Regions from separate parts of the Acidovorax sp. 106 genome, predicted to be linked through region 4. Evidence: predicted binding sites of a transcription regulator. Region 4 holds the regulator's gene; each other region holds the start of a gene.
The links. The regulator FNR, encoded in region 4, switches genes on or off when oxygen is low (the NO sensors DNR and NnrR bind a similar motif). The targets are predictions, from matches to a motif close to TTGATNNNNATCAA.
Positions count from the first base shown of each region.

Region 1 (4,041 bases), 270 kb from region 4:
GGTCTTGAAGGCGTATTCGCGGAAGGCCTTGTTGTCCACAAACGCCTGGCCCGACACGCCGTTGCCGCCCACCACCAGCAGGGGGCGCTGCTTGAGGCAGGTGGCGGCCAGGCAATGCTCCAGGCCAACGTTCTGCACGCTGCGGGCGGTGGCCAGCATCTTTGGGTCGGCTTCGAACCAGAACTTCTTGCTGAGCTGGGGGTTGGCGGCAGAGCGCACCTCCACCGGGCGCGGGTGCATCATGCCGAAGGCGGGCAGGGTCAGCTCGCTTTGCATCCAGGCGGGGGCGCTGTACTGGCCGGGTTGGTCTTCGCGCGCCATCAGCCATTCCATGTACTGGCCCCACTGCGCGGGCACCGTTACGTCGCCGATGTGCAGGCTGGGGTTGACGCCGCCTGCAATGCCGCTGAAGACCACATGGCTCACATTGAAGCGGTCCAGCACCAGTTGGGTGTTCATGGCCGCGTTGGTCATGCTGATGCCCGACAGGAACACCACCACGGGTTTGCCTTCGAGCGTGCCGGTGGTGAACTCTACGCCGTTGATGCTGTGTTTGGCGGGCTGCTGCACCTCGGGCAGCAGCACGGTCAGCTCGGGGGCGAAGGCGGAGATGACGGCGATGCGGGGCGTATCGTCCAGCCGGACCGCCGTCTTGCCGGGCGCTGTGGCAGCGCAGCCTGCGACCATGGCGGCCAATGCCGCAGCGCCCAAAAGACGTGAACAGCGGGTGACCTGCGAGGCCTTTGCGACGGGGAGTGAGGTCATGGGGTGCCTTGTCAGCGGTTCATTGCGGTGGGCGTTCAAAAAACAGGCCACCGCGTTGTGAGGGTGGCCTGTTCACGCCATCGAAATGGCAAGCGGGCAGGGCGCCCGCCGTGCTTACTTGGCCGTGGATTTGGGCTGGCTGTCGTCTACCTTCACTGTGAACTTGCCCGCCAGGATGTCGGCTTCTTTGGCCTTGACCTTGGCGACGATATCGGCGGGCACCTTCTTCTCGAAAGTGCCCAGGGGCGCGAGCTCCGAGCCCTTGTGCTTCATCATCGAATACGGGCCGTAGTCCTCGGCGGTGAATTTGCCGTCCTTGACCAGCTTCAGCGCGCGGTCGATGCTGGGCTCCATGTGCCACAGGGCAGAGGCCACCACGGTGTCGGGGTACTGCGGCTGGGTGTCGATCACGTTGCCGATGGCGAGCTTGCCTTTTTCCTTGGCCGCGTCGCTCACGCCAAAGCGCTCGGCATACAGCACGTCGGCGCCCTTGTCGATCATGGCGAAGGTGGCTTCCTTGGCCTTGGGTGGGTCAAACCAGCTGTTGATGAAGGTGATGGTGAACTCGACCTTGGGGTTGGTCTCTTTGGCGCCGGCCATGAAGGCGTGCATCAGGCGGTTGACCTCGGGGATGGGGAAGCCGCCCACCATGCCGATCTTGTTGGACTTGGTCATGCCGCCCGCGATCATGCCGCTGAGGTAGGCAGGCTCCTGGATGTAGTTGTCGAACACGCTGAAATTGGGCGCCTGCGGCTTGCCCGACGAGCCGAGCAGGAATGAGGTTTTGGGGAAGTCCTTGGCCACCTTGCGGGCGGCGGCTTCTACCGCAAAAGCCTCGCCCACGATGAGCTGGTTGCCGCCGGTGGCGTATTCGCGCATCACGCGCTCGTAGTCGGCGTTGCTGACGTTTTCACTGGCCTTGTATTCGATCTCTCCGCGCGCTTCGGCCGCCTTGAGGGCCTTGTGGATGCGGCTGACCCATTGCTGCTCAAAGGGCACCGTGTAGATCGCTGCGACCTTGAGCTTGGACTGCGCTGCAGCCAGTGAGGGCGCCATCGCCATGGCGGCTGAGAGGGCCATGGAGGTGCAGAGCAGGCGTCCGGTGAAGATGCGGCGAGTGGTCATGGTGCGGTTCCTTGGGTGGGACTGGCGAAGGAGAGGCCGTGCAGGGCCTCCAGAACACGATGAAACTAGCAATTTGCACGCCAGCGATGGCCCTCGCGCAGGCAGCTGTGCGGCGGGCGTTCCATGGCGGGATTGCGCTGCACAGTCTGCCAGAAGTGCATGGCGGGCTGCCTTCCATGCCGGTCGTGACGTGATCAAGGATTTCCCTCTATGCAGCCGTTGGATGTTGGTTTAATAGTGCATGTTGAATGAATCATTTGATAGGTATCAAAGCGGCGGTGGGGAGGCTGGCGAAGAATGGCCGCGAGCCTGCTGAAACCCAGTCGTCGCAGCCCGCAGCAGGCCAGTTGGAGGGATGGAATGAGCCATCTTGGGCCGCGACATACAAGGAGTCCCCATGACAACCCGAAAGCTGGCGCGCCTTGCGGCACTGGCAATGTCCACTCTGGCCCTTACGGCGTATGCCGATGACAAGAAGAGCGTGACACCCGCCGAGATGAACTACCAGGCAGGCTCGTCCCCTTTGGCCAATCAGCCGATGTACCAAAGCACAAACCCTGCCGCGCCCAAAATGACGCAGGCCGAGTTTGACCGTGCTCGCCAAACTTACTTTGAGCGTTGCGCTGGCTGCCACGGCGTGCTGCGCAAGGGCGCCACCGGTAAGCCCCTGACGCCTGATGTGACGCTGCCCAAGGGCACGGATTACCTCAAGGTGTTCATCGCCTACGGCTCGCCCGCTGGCATGCCTAACTGGCAGACTTCGGGTGAGATGAGCGAGTCCGACGTGGACATGATGGCCCGCTACATCCAGCAAGACCCCCCTATGCCTCCCGAGTGGAGCATGGCGGACATGAAGAAGACCTGGAAGGTGCTGGTGCCGCCGAAGGACCGCCCAACCAAGAAGATGAACGATTACAACATCGCCAACATCTTCTCGACCACGCTGCGTGATGCGGGCGAAGTGGCGCTGATCGATGGCGACACCAAGCAGATCATCAACATCATCAAGACCGGCTACGCGGTGCACATCTCGCGCACCTCGGCATCGGGCCGCTACCTGTTCGTGATCGGCCGCGATGGCCGCGTGAACATGATCGATCTGTGGATGGCCAAGCCCGACAACGTCGCTGAAATCCGCATTGGCCTGGAAGCCCGTTCGGTGGACACCTCCAAGTACAAGGGCAAGGAAGGCGACTTCACCGACAAGCTGGCCATTGCTGGCGCTTACTGGCCCCCTCAGTTCGTCATCATGAATGGCGACACGCTGGAGCCCATGAAGATCGTCTCGACCCGTGGCATGACGGTGGACACGCAGGAGTACCACCCCGAGCCCCGCGTGGCCTCGATCGTGGCTTCGCACTTCAAGCCTGAGTTCATCGTGAACGTGAAGGAAACCGGCAAGACGCTGATGGTGGACTACAAGGATGTGGACGCCCTCAAGATCACCGAGCTGGGTTCGGCCCGCTTCCTGCACGACGGTGGCTGGGATTCGACCAAGCGCTACTTCATGGTGGCCGCTAACAACAGCAACAAGATTGGTGTGGTGGATGCCAAGGAAGGCAAGCTGCAAGCCGTGGTGGACGTGGGCAAGATCCCTCACCCAGGCCGTGGCGCCAACTTTGTGCACCCCAAGTTCGGTCCTGTGTGGTCCACGGGTCACTTGGGTGACGAGACCATCTCGCTGATCGGCACCGACCCCAAGAAGCATGCCCAGTATGCGTTCAAGGAAGTGGCCAAGCTCAAGGGCCCAGGCGGCGGTGCGCTGTTCATCAAGAGCCACCCCAAGTCGCAGCACTTGTACTCGGACGCTCCACTGAATCCTGATCCAAAGGTCTCGCAGTCGGTGGTGGTGTACGACATCAAGAACCTGGACAAGGGCTACACCGTGCTGCCGATTGCCGAGTGGGCTGGCCTGCCTGATGATGGCGGTGCCAAGCGCGTGGTGCAGCCAGAGTTCAACAAGGCGGGCGACGAGGTGTGGTTTGCCGTCTGGTCTGCCAAGGACAAGCAATCTGCCCTGGTGGTGGTGGACGACAAGACCCTCAAGCTCAAGGCTGTGATCAAGGACCCACGCCTGGTCACGCCTACGGGTCACTTCAACATCAACAACACGCAGCACGACGTGTATTGATGGCCCATGCCACTGTGCGG
Region 1 covers NZ_RCCC01000001.1:4,517,610-4,521,650, reverse strand. The annotation lists gene C8C98_RS19860 (5'-methylthioadenosine/S-adenosylhomocysteine nucleosidase) at 1-765, opposite strand, end outside; gene C8C98_RS19855 (BMP family protein) at 880-1,890, opposite strand; gene C8C98_RS19850 (nitrite reductase) at 2,288-4,021, shown strand.
Region 1: C8C98_RS19850 (nitrite reductase) is a predicted target of FNR. The motif match lies at 2,148-2,161, and genes of this name have one in related genera.

Region 2 (4,041 bases), 2.7 Mb from region 4:
CCCTCACCTTTGTGGCCGTGGGTTTGTTTGAGCTGATGAAGCGCTTGCGCGTGCACCCGGTGCAGTACCTGCTAGTGGGCTCGGCCATTTGCAGCTTCTTCTTGCTGCTGGTGAGCTTGTCGGAGCACCTCGCGTTTGGCTGGTCGTACCTGGCGGCCGCCACGGCCTGTGTGCTGCTGCTGGGCTACTACGCCAGCCACATGCTGGGCAGCCTGGCGCGCGGCATTCCGCTGGGGGCGGGCATGGCGCTGCTGTATGGCCTGCTGTACGTGCTGCTGCAGCTGGAGCAAACGGCGCTGGCGGTGGGCTCGATTGCGCTGTTCTTGGTGCTGACGGCGGTGATGGTGCTGACCCGCAAGGTGAATTGGTATGGCCTGACGCCTGCGCCGCGCAACCCGAACGCCGCTACGGGTGCGGCCACCACAACGGACAAGGACGCCCCATGAAGCACATCCCAACCCAAGGCAGAGAAGAAGAAGCGATGTTGGGTGGAGCAGCCCCTGCCACACCCAACCACGGCCCCTGGGGCCACCACCTGGTGCGAGCAGAGGCCGGGGGCACACAGCCCCCACGGCGATCGCCCGCAGGCTTGTCTGCCGCTGAGGCCCAGCGGGTAGAGCGTTACCACCAACGGCTGCTGGCGGCCCTGCGTGCCAAAGACCGCCGGGCGCTGCAAACCGCCAAGCAGGCTGTGCTGCGCAGCGCCTACCGCGAGCCCGCCACCGCCGCACTGCGGCGCGCGCTGCGCGAGTTGTCGTGGTGCATGGCAGGCATGCTGCTGCCGCGATAGGTCTGGGCTGCGGCGCTTGCGCACCGGGCGGGGGTGGTGCTGCAGGCCGACAGGGCCTTGGCTTCGACAGGCTCAGTCGAACGGGTGAGATGGCTGCCGTGTAGGCCGGGTTAGCGCAGCGTAACCCGACGTGAACGCTGCAGGCCCTGTGGGCGTCGGGTTACGCCCTTACGGGCTAACCCGACCTACGGGGTCTGATGGGCCCTGGCTTTGACAAGCTCAGCCCGAACGGGTGGGGGAGGTGGTGGGAGGTGGGATGGGTGAGTCCGAGACGGGTCACATAGCCATTCAGCCATTTTGGCCTCCAGGGCTTCCTAACCAAGCGCTAGCAGCTATGTATTTAATAGCAATTGCCTTGCAGACTGCAGCCCCACCCCTCAGGCCGCTTCCGCCGTGACCGCAGCGGGCTGGTCAACACAACCATGGGTGCTGCCACAGCCGTGGATCAACTCGCCAGGCAGTGCGCCAGGGGCGTGCACCACGCCTGTCACGGGGTCAAAGCCCACGCGGCGCAGGTGCAGGGCCAGCGAGGCGTCCATCATCTGAGCATGCTGCGGAAACCACTGGGCCAGCTCGCCCGTCATGATGCGGATGGGCTGGAGATCGCCCTGCTCGGCGCGCACGATGCCCTCGCGCATCACCTGCAGCACCACCTTGTGCTGCGTGGTGTGACAGTTGCCGGAGGCAAAGCGCGTGGCTGCCATCCAGGCGTCTTCCTGGCCAAAGTGGTGTTCGGTGTGGTCTACCAGGGCCTGCCATTGCTGCGCCACCGTGGCGTCGTCGGCTTGCTCGACTTGCGCCAGCAGGTCTACGAACTCGCGGTGGGTATCGTCCATGAGCGGCAAATCCAGCGCCAGTGCGTCAGACCATTCCAGTGCAGCCATTTTTGTTCCTCGGTGTGTGACAAAAAGGGCAGCTTAGGGACAACCACGCAGCGGCCTTTGACCCAAATCAGTGGACGGCCACACCGGCTTTCATTCGGTAACAAATTCCATCGCCGCAGGCTTTTGGGGTGCTTTCACATCACCCCAGAAGCCTGCGGCGCCAAGAGCCCCACTCAGCCCCACACCAGACGCTGGTGCACAGGCGCGCTCCGAAGAGCGGCCCCGAGGCCATGCGGGCCGATCAACTCTGACCGTACTGGCGCTTGGCGTCGTCCACGCACTTGGACTTGAGGTCGCCCGCCAGCGCATCGCAGCGCTCCTTGGCGGCCTTGTAATTGGCTTCGTTTTTCTCGGCAGCGGCGTCCTTGCGCGCTTCTGCCACACCGGCAGCCTTTTCGATGACTGTCTCACCGGGCTTGGCTACGGCCTTGGCGACCTTGGCGTTTTCCTTGGCCGTCACGTGGGCCGCCTTGGCGTCCTTCACACACACGTCCTTGGCGTTGCCGCTCAGGTCATCGCACTTTTCCTTGGCAAGGGCGTAGTCGGCATCGGCGCGGGCCTCGCGGGCCTTGTAGGCGGTTTTGTCGCTGGGCTTGTACTGGGCCTCCAGGTCTGCCTTGGCTACGTTCTCAGTGCCCTTGGCTTCCTTTTGGCAAATGTCCTTGGCGTTGCCGCTGAGGGCATCGCATTTTTGCTTGTTCATTTTGTAGTCCGCCGAAATTTGGTCTTTGGCGTTCTTGTACTCGGGCTGGCCCATGGCCAGCGCAGAGGTGGCCAGCAAGGTGGCGGCAGACAGGGCGATCAGGTTGCGCGTCAGCAGGGTGTGTTTGAAGTGCATGGTGCTTCTCCTCGGTATTCGGTGGGGGAGCGGCCGGGCCGATAGGCCTGGCCGCGTGGGCAGTGCGCGCGCCCAAAGCGTTGCGCAAGGGTGCGGCACACTGAGACTGACGCAGGCAGGTCAGTCGTTGAAGTGGAATGTGGGGTGGCGCGATTGCCAGTCCGTGAGCTGCTTTTCGGCAGCGTCGCGGGCCAGGCCCTGGCGCTCTTGCAGCTTGCCCAGCAGCTGCTCGCGGCGACCGGCAATCACGTCGAAATCGTCGTCAGTGAGCTTGCCCCACTGCTCGACCATCTTGCCCTTGAATTGCTTCCAGTTGCCCTTGATGGTGTCTTCGTTCATGGCTTGCATCCTTCGTCCAACTCGCCTCAGCCATCCGCCCGAAATGCGCGAAACATCTGCGTGATGCGATGGGATTGACTGTAGAAACGAACGCGGCGGACTGGCGTAGTCCGCGCCACGCAGGCTGCGTGGGCGCAGGACTACGGACCTGCCGGACAACTCCGCGCGGCTGTAGGCCGTAGCGCCGCGAGCGCCCGCACGCCACAACAACGCTGCGCAGATGGAATGCTTTTTGCAGCCCACCTCGCAGCGCCCTGAGGGCGCCAAAGATGGCAAAGGCAAGGACGTATCACAGGTGTATCAGTGCAAGGCACAGAGCGTGTCTTCATGTAACGACTGTATCCATTGCTCACATATCCACGGGATACAGAAAAGCGCCTTGCTTCTTACACTTTCTAGTGCATTTCCACGATGGCTCACACGATGACAACAACAACTTACGAGGAGCCTTTGCACGCTGCGGCGGCAGAGGACGCAGAGGGCAACACCCGACCAGCCATGGCAACTGCGCCAGCCGAGGTGGAGACCAGCGTGCCACGCGCTCCACTGGCCGCGTTGATGGCCAGCGTAGCACTGGCAGCCTGCGGTGGCGGTAGCGAGGGCACGGCCGCACCGCCTGTCAGCACCACGCCCGCAACCCCCACCCCGTCACCGGTTCCCACTCCATCGCCCGCACCGACGCCGAGCCCCACAACACCCGCTCCGACACCCGCGCCCACACCTGCTCCTGCTCCGGCGCCCTCACCGTCGCCCACGCCAGCCCCAGCCCCCAGCCCATCGCCTGCGCCGTCTCCATCGCCCAGCCCGGCCCCAGCCCCCAGCCCCTACACCTACAAGACCGCCGCCACCGACCAGGAGGCCGCGCGCTTTTTGCTGCAAGCGCAGTTCAGCGCGTCCCCTGCCGAAATCGCCGCCGTGCGCAGCGTGGGGTACGAGGCCTGGATCCACTCGCAGTTTGCCACCCCCATGGGCACCAAGGGGTGGGATTGGCTCACCCAGCGTGGCTACGCCACGGTGTCTGACACCACCAACTACTACGACCAGACCTACCCTGCCGACAACATGATCTGGAGCCAGCTCATGACAGCGTCAGACGGTCTGCGCAAACGCGTGGCCCTGGCGCTGTCGGAGATCTGCGTGGTCTCGCTCAGCGGGCTGGACTTCAACTGGCGCAGCCACGCCATGGCCCA
Region 2 covers NZ_RCCC01000001.1:2,109,443-2,113,483, reverse strand. The annotation lists gene creD (cell envelope integrity protein CreD) at 1-446, shown strand, start outside; gene C8C98_RS22055 (hypothetical protein) at 443-790, shown strand; gene C8C98_RS09345 (hemerythrin domain-containing protein) at 1,168-1,674, opposite strand; gene C8C98_RS09340 (hypothetical protein) at 1,916-2,512, opposite strand; gene C8C98_RS09335 (CsbD family protein) at 2,633-2,851, opposite strand; gene C8C98_RS09330 (DUF1800 family protein) at 3,275-4,041, shown strand, end outside.
Region 2: C8C98_RS09345 (hemerythrin domain-containing protein) is a predicted target of FNR. The motif match lies at 1,732-1,745, and genes of this name have one in related genera.

Region 3 (4,041 bases), 3.6 Mb from region 4:
TGCCCAGCAGGTACCAGGGCTGGTTGCTGCGGTTATTGCCCAGCACCGCGCCCGTCACGGGCGTACCCGCATTGCCCACGGTACCAGCGGACACGAGGCGCGTGGGGAAGGTGAGCGGCTGGCCTTCGCTGTCGGTCTTGTTGAAGTTGAGAAACCAGGACCAGTCGCCATTCTTGTTACCCACCGAGGCGCTCACCTGTTTGCCCGCGTAGCTGGTACTGGTGCCATACAGGTCAAACGGTTGGTGCTGGGTACTGACCTTGCCGTGCGCCTCAAATTTTGTCGGCATGCGCGTGACGTAGTCCACCACTGCGCCCACCGAGTTGCCTGCGTACGCGGCCGAGAACGGGCCGTAGAGCACGTCCACGCGCTCGATCTCTTCGGGCGTGACCAGCATCCAGCGCGGTGCATTGGTGGGGCCGTTGCCCAGGTAGTTGCTGAGCAAAATGCCGTCAGCAAACACCATGGACCGCGCCGGGTTGCCCGTGCCCGAGGCGCGGGTGGACAACACTGCGTGGTTGTAGTCGCCGATGTAGCGCTTGCGCACCAGCAGGCTGGGCAGGTACTTGAGGGCGTCTTCGCTGTCGGTGGCGTTGATCGCATGCTCGATCTGCTCGCGCGTCACGCCCTCGATGGTGGTGGGGATTTGCGTGGGCAGCGAGGTGGGCTGGCCGCCGGTGATGGTGACCACGCCCAGTTCCTTGACGGGGGCGTTGGAGCCAACGCCGGTGCTGTCAGCAGTCTGGGCGAATGCGGGCACGGCCCCGGTGACCGTGAAGGTGAAGACGAGGGGAAAGGCACTGGCCACGGCCAGCGCCATGCGGCTTTTGCGCATGGGAACTCCTGAATTTCAAGCCAAATAGGCCGCCAGCGCTTATTCAAACAGCGCAAGCAGCTATCAAATGAATAGCTATTTCAGGAGAATGCAGGGGGCCCGCGCGGCGGCAGCGGCGCGGCGGTGCGTGCAGCAATGTGCGCGGCAGGGATGGGGCGCAGTGCATGCGCCAGGGGATGGACCACCGGCAGCTGGGCCTGCGAGGTGGGCGGCGGTGCGCCGACATGCGCACACAGGGGGCAATCCAACGTGTGGCTGGGCATTTCCTTGGCGCCATCGTCGGTTTTGACCAGCATCTTGATGGCGCCAGCGCCGGAGCAAATCAGCTCCATGGCCTGTGGATGGACCAGCGGCGACGCCCCTGCCACACCAATCGACAGGACAAACCACGCCAGCACAAGGCGGGCGAGCCAACGGAGGTGGCGGATGGTTTGCATGGCGCCATTGTAGAAGCGCATCCCTCGCGACCCTTGATCGGCATCAAGCAAGCCCGCCCGACCAGCGCCACATCCACCCTGGACCGCCGCCTGTTCAGAGCTTGACCTCTGTCAACGCAAAGCCTATCAGACAAGCGCACCATGAAAGCGTTCCATCACTTCCAGGAGTTGACCCCATGGACAAGACACAGGCCGCTTCGTATCGACAACAACTGCAGGAGCAGCAAGCGGGTCTTCGGGCCCAGTTGGCACAGCAACGCGGCGAGGCCACAGGCAGGGTGGAGGCCGCCGCCGCACATTTTGCGCACGCAGAGGACTCCCGCGCGCAGGTCGCCTCAGAGCGTACGCTGGAGTTTGCACTGGAAGACCGCGAGACCGAGCACCTCAACGCTATCGCCGCAGCCCTCACCCGCATTGACGCTGGCACCTATGGGGAGTGCACCGACTGCAGCCAAGACATAGCCACAGCCCGCCTGAAAGCCACCCCGGAAGTTGCACGCTGCGTGCATTGCCAAGAGTCCATCGAAACCCACCACAGGCCGGCCCACTAGGCTGCAACAAATCCACCACGCAGGCGTTGTTCGATGACGCCTTTCCCGTTTTTCTTCACTTCAAGAAAGTCAACCCATGAGCACTTTTCACGCTGTTGTCTGGATGGACCATTCCGAAGCCCATGTCGTCATGTTTGACCGCGAACACGTTCAAGCGCAACGCATCAAGTCCCGCAGCCACCACAAGCACCAGGGCAAGGCTGATGACGCCACTGCGCTGTTTGCCGATGTAGCACAAGCCCTGCATGGCTCGCACGAAGTCTTGCTGTGCGGCCCAGGCCTGGCGCGCAACCAGTTCCGCGAGTGGTGCGGCAAGCACAGCACCGCCGTGGCAGCCACAGTGGTCGATTCCGTGGCCGCCGATCACCCCAGCGACGCCCAACTGGTCGCCATGGCACGCCAGTACTTCAAGAAGTTTGACAACATGGCCGCAGACCCGTCCATGGCCTGATCGGTACGCGCTGGGTGGCGTAACCCCGCAGGTAGGACCTGGGGGCGCACGGCCACTGGTCACCGCCACGTCACCCAGCGTCCACGGCAGACTCCCGCCCGGGCACTGGGCTTTGCGCTCAGCGGCGGGAGACCAGCGGCAACGCCCCCAAGGCAAACACCGAGTTAGGGATTTGCAACCGGGCCATCAAAGGACGGGCCACGGGGCCAATGCCCGAATTCTTGCGCGAGGTCTTGGCCTCAGGCTCAGGCGCAGTCACCACGCCTTGGGCTTGTGCTTGTTCCATCAGGTCCTTGAGCGAAACCGATTGCAGGTACTCCAGCACGCGGGCATTGAACGACACCCACAGCTCGCCCGTCATGGCCTTGAGCTGCGCCACCTGGGGGGCGGTGAGCGGCTGGTAGTCGTCCACTTCCATGTTCTCCACCGCCAAAATGATCTCGGCCACGGCGATCTGCTCAGCGCGGCGCGCCAGGGCATAGCCGCCGCCTGGGCCACGGGTGCTTTCCACCAGGCCCGCACGGCGCAGCGCACTGAACAATTGCTCTAGGTACGACAGCGACGTGCCTTGACGCTGGCTGATCGTTGTCAGCGACACCGGCTTCATTCTCTGATGCAAGGCCAGATCCGTCATGGCCGATACAGCGACTTTTCCTCGGGTCGTAATACGCATGGCAACTCCTTGTGAACACCCATCTGTGAAACGACTGGCAAGGCTCTCATCGCCCTGCCAGACACCCACTGTAGTGCGTTCAACACTTCGCGTATATTCGTTTTATTGATAAAAACACTTCGATTTTTACGATCAATAAAGCGATACCATGAACTTCAAACACCTCCGATACTTCTGGACCGCCGCCAAGGCCGGGGGCGTCATGCGCGCTGGCGAACAATTGCACACCACCCCCCAAACGCTGTCCGGGCAGATCAATCAACTGGAAGAATGGCTGGGACATGAGCTGTTTCGCAAACGCGGCCGGGGCTTGGAGCTGACCAACGAGGGGCGCATTGCCTTGGGCTATGCGGAACAGATTTTTGCGCTGAGCGATGAGTTGGAAAAGTCCATTCGCCTGCCCCGGGGGCACTCTAAACCTCTGGAGTTCAAGGTGGGTGTGGCAGATTCGGTCGCAAAATCCGTCGCTTACCACCTGCTGGAGCCCGCGCTGGGCATGAAGGAGCAGGTGCACATGACCTGCCACGAAGGCAAATTCCCCGAGCTGCTCGCCCAGCTCAGCATCCATCGGCTGGACCTGCTGCTGGCCGATGAACCAGCCTCCAAGAAAATTGGGGTCAAGGCCTTCAACCATGCACTGGGGTCGTCCAGCATGAGTTTCTTCTGCGCACCAGCACTCAAAAACGAGCTGCAGGGGCCATTTCCGCAGTGCCTGCATGGCGCCCCCATGCTTATCCAAGGGCCGCAATCTTCAGTGCGGCAACAGTTGGATCATTGGCTGAACAAGCACCACCTGCAGCCACGCATCGTGGGCGAATTTGACGATAGTGCGCTCATGAATGCTTTTGGGAGAGAAGGACGGGGCATCTTCACGTCACCCACGGTGCTCGAACAAGAGACCCAGACCCAATTTGGCGTGGAGGCCATTGGCCGCTCCAGCGAATTGGTGGAGGAATTTTTTGCGATCTCCGTGGAGCGCCGCATCAGCCACCCCTGTGTCGTGGCCATCACGGAGTCGGCCAGGTCAGACTTGTTTGGTCACTGAATGCTGGCAAACACCCCGTTGCTCGGAATTCGGTACTCCAAGAGGCCAC
Region 3 covers NZ_RCCC01000001.1:1,198,868-1,202,908, forward strand. The annotation lists gene C8C98_RS05350 (TonB-dependent receptor) at 1-835, opposite strand, end outside; gene C8C98_RS05355 (DUF2946 family protein) at 916-1,272, opposite strand; gene C8C98_RS05360 (TraR/DksA family transcriptional regulator) at 1,449-1,823, shown strand; gene C8C98_RS05365 (hypothetical protein) at 1,900-2,274, shown strand; gene C8C98_RS05370 (Rrf2 family transcriptional regulator) at 2,393-2,947, opposite strand; gene nhaR (transcriptional activator NhaR) at 3,096-3,992, shown strand.
Region 3: C8C98_RS05360 (TraR/DksA family transcriptional regulator) is a predicted target of FNR. The motif match lies at 1,306-1,319, and genes of this name have one in related genera.

Region 4 (4,041 bases):
GACAAGGTGAAGTACCCCCGTGGCTTGATTCGGTTCACTACCCAGAATGGCGTCGTGAAGCGCTGGTCGCAGTCCCAGATCCTACGGCGCGTGTTGCGGCCCCGTGTGTTGATTTACAGCGCCGTGCTGGTGACCTTGTGTGTGGCCATGCTTGCCAGCCTGATGACCAGAACGCCTTTGAAGGTCGACGTTGTGCGGGATCGTGCCGCCTTGTCTCGCATCGTTGCGGGCGGTAAGCTGGAGAACATCTACCGTATCCAGATCATGAATGCGACGGAGTTGCCTCAGCGCTACCACGTAGCAGCCAAGGGGCTGGAGGGCTTGGAGGTCGTATCGGAGGCTGCTGTGGACATTGAGCCTGCGCAGTCACGCTGGGTGGCGGTGCGTTTGCAGGTGCCCTATGGGTCCGCAACGCCGGGTTCGCATCCTGTGACGTTTGAGATTGGGGCGGAAGGTGGTGGCGCCCATGTATCGGAAAAAACTGTCTTTTTGGTTCCTCGGTAAGCAGCCTGTGGTCTCGCTGTTTTACCCGTTTTGATGGAGTTTGCTATGTCTTCGATTTCCTCTTCAGCACCCGCACCCGCACCCGTCCAGGCTGCCCCTTGGTGGAAGTTTGGCCATGTTTGGCTGGTGCTCTCAGGCCCCGCGATCGTCGTAGTGGCGGGCTTCGTCACCTTGTGGATTGCAGTGTCCAGTCCTGACCCTGTGGTTGCTGAAGACTACTACCAGCAAGGCATTGACATCAACAAGAGGCTGGAGAATCCGGAGCCCGGCATGGCACCTGCGCTCAAGGGCCGCAACCATGCCGTGACACCACTCAAAGACCAGCCCCGCTAGTTGCGGGGTCAGGGCCTCCATGGCGGTAGGCCCAGGCTTCGACGCCTTCTCAAAACCATACGGAGACACCACGATGTGGACACAGCGTTTGATGTGGATTGCTTGGCCTGCTTTTTTGGTCGCCGGGGCTTTGGAGGTGTTGGTGTTTGCCATGGTGGACCCCCAAGACCTGCACTGGTTTGGACAGCCGCTGGCGTTGTCTCGGCAGGGGGTTTACACCCTGGCGTTCTTTGCCTTTTGGGCGCTCACCATGTTGTCGGGTGCCATGACCACGCTGCTGGCCATGTCACCGTTTGAACTCAACCGCTGCCCTGTGCCTGACCAAGACCGGCCTGACGATTGCCGCAAGACACCATCTTGCCCTTGATGTGGGTTGCAAGCTACCGTTGGGCATGCCCTGCAAGCAGGTTGCTCAATGGCATGCTTGCTGATTGTTCACGATGCGGCGCAGGGCATCGGTGTCCAAGATTCGTACGTGGCGCTGGCGAACTTCGACGGTTCCATCCTCTACGAATTTGGAGAAAGTGCGGCTCACGGTTTCCAATTTGAGGCCCAGGTAGCTGCCAATTTCTTCCCGGGTCATGCGCAGCACCAACTCCGATTGAGAGAAGCCGCGAGCATGCAGGCGCTGTACCAGGTTGAGCAGGAATGCCGCCAAGCGCTCTTCAGCCCGCATGCTGCCCAAAAGAAGCATCACGCCGTGTTCGCGCACGATTTCGCGGCTCATGATTTTGTGCACATGGTGCTGCAGTGCCGTTACTTCGCGTGAGAGTTCTTCAATGCGATCAAACGGCATCACACAGACTTCGGCGTCTTCCAGCGCCACGGCGTCGCAGGTATGGTGATCATTGACAATGCCATCCAGGCCGATGATCTCACCGGCCATTTGAAAGCCCGTGACTTGGTCGCGACCATCCTCAGTGGCGACACAGGTCTTGAAGAAACCTGTGCGAATGGCGTACAGCGAGGTGAAGGCTTCGCCATTGCGAAAAAGTGTGCCGCCGCGCTTGACTTTGCGGCGCACGGCCACCACCTCGTCGATGCGCTGCAGCTGTTCGTCATTGAGGCCAACGGGCATGCAAAGCTCGCGGAGGTTGCAGTTGGAGCAAGCGACTTTGATGGTGAGCGGATTCATGGCACAGAAACCTGGTTGATGTTCGGGCATATCGTGCACGACGAGGGAGGCCGGTATGCCTCGGTCTGCGAGTAGCAGCAGATGATATGCATCAAATTGTCGCTCTTGTGGAGATGACTTCACTTGATGCAGGTCAAGGACGCAAGAGGAGGGGTGCGGCACAGTAAGCTAGTACGCAAGGATATCCCCATGACCGCAGTTACCCCAGAACTCCTGACCCGCTTTGACGTGCCAGGCCCTCGATACACCTCCTACCCCACGGCAGACCGTTTCGTGGAGGCATTTGGCCAAGAGGAATATGCCTTGGCATTGGCGCAGAGGCATCTGGGAACAGGTGCCAAGGCGATGCCATTGTCGCTTTACGTGCACATTCCGTTTTGCGAGTCGCTATGCTACTACTGCGCTTGCAACAAGATCATCACCAAACACCATGACCGCGCCGATGTCTATTTGCGCTACCTGAGCCGTGAGATTGATCTGCACACGGCCCAGTGCGGTGTAGGGCAGGTGGTCAGTCAGCTGCATTTGGGGGGGGGGACGCCGACGTTTCTCTCGGATGAGGGCTTGCGCGAACTCATGTCTATGCTCAAGCGCAGCTTCACGCTGGCGCCTGGGGGTGAGTATTCGATCGAGGTGGACCCGCGGACTGTGAATGCAGAGCGCTTGGCCTTGTTGGCCGAGTTGGGTTTTAACCGGCTGAGTTTTGGTGTGCAAGACTTTGACACCGAGGTACAAAAGGCCGTGCACCGCGTGCAGCCCGCCGAGCAGGTCTTTGCTTTGGTAGAGTCCGCCCGGTCCATTGGGTTTGATTCCATCAATGTGGATTTGATTTACGGTTTGCCACGCCAGACCCCTGAATCTTTTGACCGTACGCTGTCCCAGATCGCTCAGCTCCGCCCGGATCGGATTGCGCTGTACGCTTATGCTCACTTGCCAGACCGCTTCAAGCCCCAGCGTCGCATCATCACTGCCGAGCTGCCTACGGGCGGAGCCAAGGTGGCCATGTTGTCGCGTTCGCTGGATGCCTTTTTGGAGGCGGGCTACGTGTATGTGGGGATGGACCATTTCGCGCTGCCCACCGATGCCCTGGCCATTGCCAAGCGGCAAGGGCGCTTGCACCGTAATTTCCAGGGGTACAGCACGCAGCCTGACTGCGATCTGATTGGCTTGGGCGTATCGGCCATTGGGCGCATTGGTGCCACCTATAGCCAAAATGCCAAGACCCTGGATGAGTACTACGACCACCTCGACCAGGGGCGTTTGCCCGTGGTCCGTGGCTTGGCACTGAATCGGGACGATCTGGTGCGACGTGCTGCCATCATGGCCTTGATGTGCCAAGGAGAGTTGCTCATTGAGCCCATGGAGCAGGCTTGGCTGATTGACTTCCGCCGCTACTTTGCTGCTGAGTTGGATCAGCTCCAGGACATGCAGACCCAAGGCCTGGTGGAGGTCGGTGACGAGGGTGTGCGTGTCACGGCCATGGGGTGGTTCTTTGTGCGTGGCATTGCCATGGTGTTTGATCGCTACCTGCAGGCTGATCGCACGCGTGCCAAGTTCTCTCGCATCATCTGACACTCGATATGACTGGTGCCGTGGCCTGGACTGCGTTGGTGATGGGGCTCCTGGGTGGTACCCACTGCATTGCCATGTGTTCGGCGCCTTGCGGTGCCGTGGTGGGGGCGGGCGCTTCAGTGGCAGGAACTCTCCCGCCAGAGCAGCCTGTGCACTGGATGCCACGCAGCGCAGCACCCTCTGTTCTGCGCCAGTTGGCTTTTCACAGTGGCCGTGTGCTGGGCTATTCGCTGCTGGGGGCCTTGGCGGCCTGGGCGATGGACAGCCTGGCCTGGGTCACCCAGCAATCCATGGCACTGCGGCCTGTGTGGACGCTCATGCACGTTGCTGTGCTGGGTTGGGGGCTGATGATGATGGTTCAGTTGCGCCAGCCTGCCTGGGTGGAGCAGGCCGGTCGCTCAGTGTGGGCGCGTGTCAGGCCCTTGGTGGGCAGCCCTGCCGGGGTGGCGTCGGCTGGTATGTTGTGGGCTCTGATGCCCTGTGGGCTGCTTTACTCA
Region 4 covers NZ_RCCC01000001.1:4,788,689-4,792,729, reverse strand. The annotation lists gene ccoG (cytochrome c oxidase accessory protein CcoG) at 1-504, shown strand, start outside; gene C8C98_RS21065 (FixH family protein) at 550-837, shown strand; gene C8C98_RS21060 (hypothetical protein) at 911-1,204, shown strand; gene fnr (fumarate/nitrate reduction transcriptional regulator Fnr) at 1,250-1,972, opposite strand; gene hemN (oxygen-independent coproporphyrinogen III oxidase) at 2,162-3,544, shown strand; gene C8C98_RS21045 (sulfite exporter TauE/SafE family protein) at 3,553-4,041, shown strand, end outside.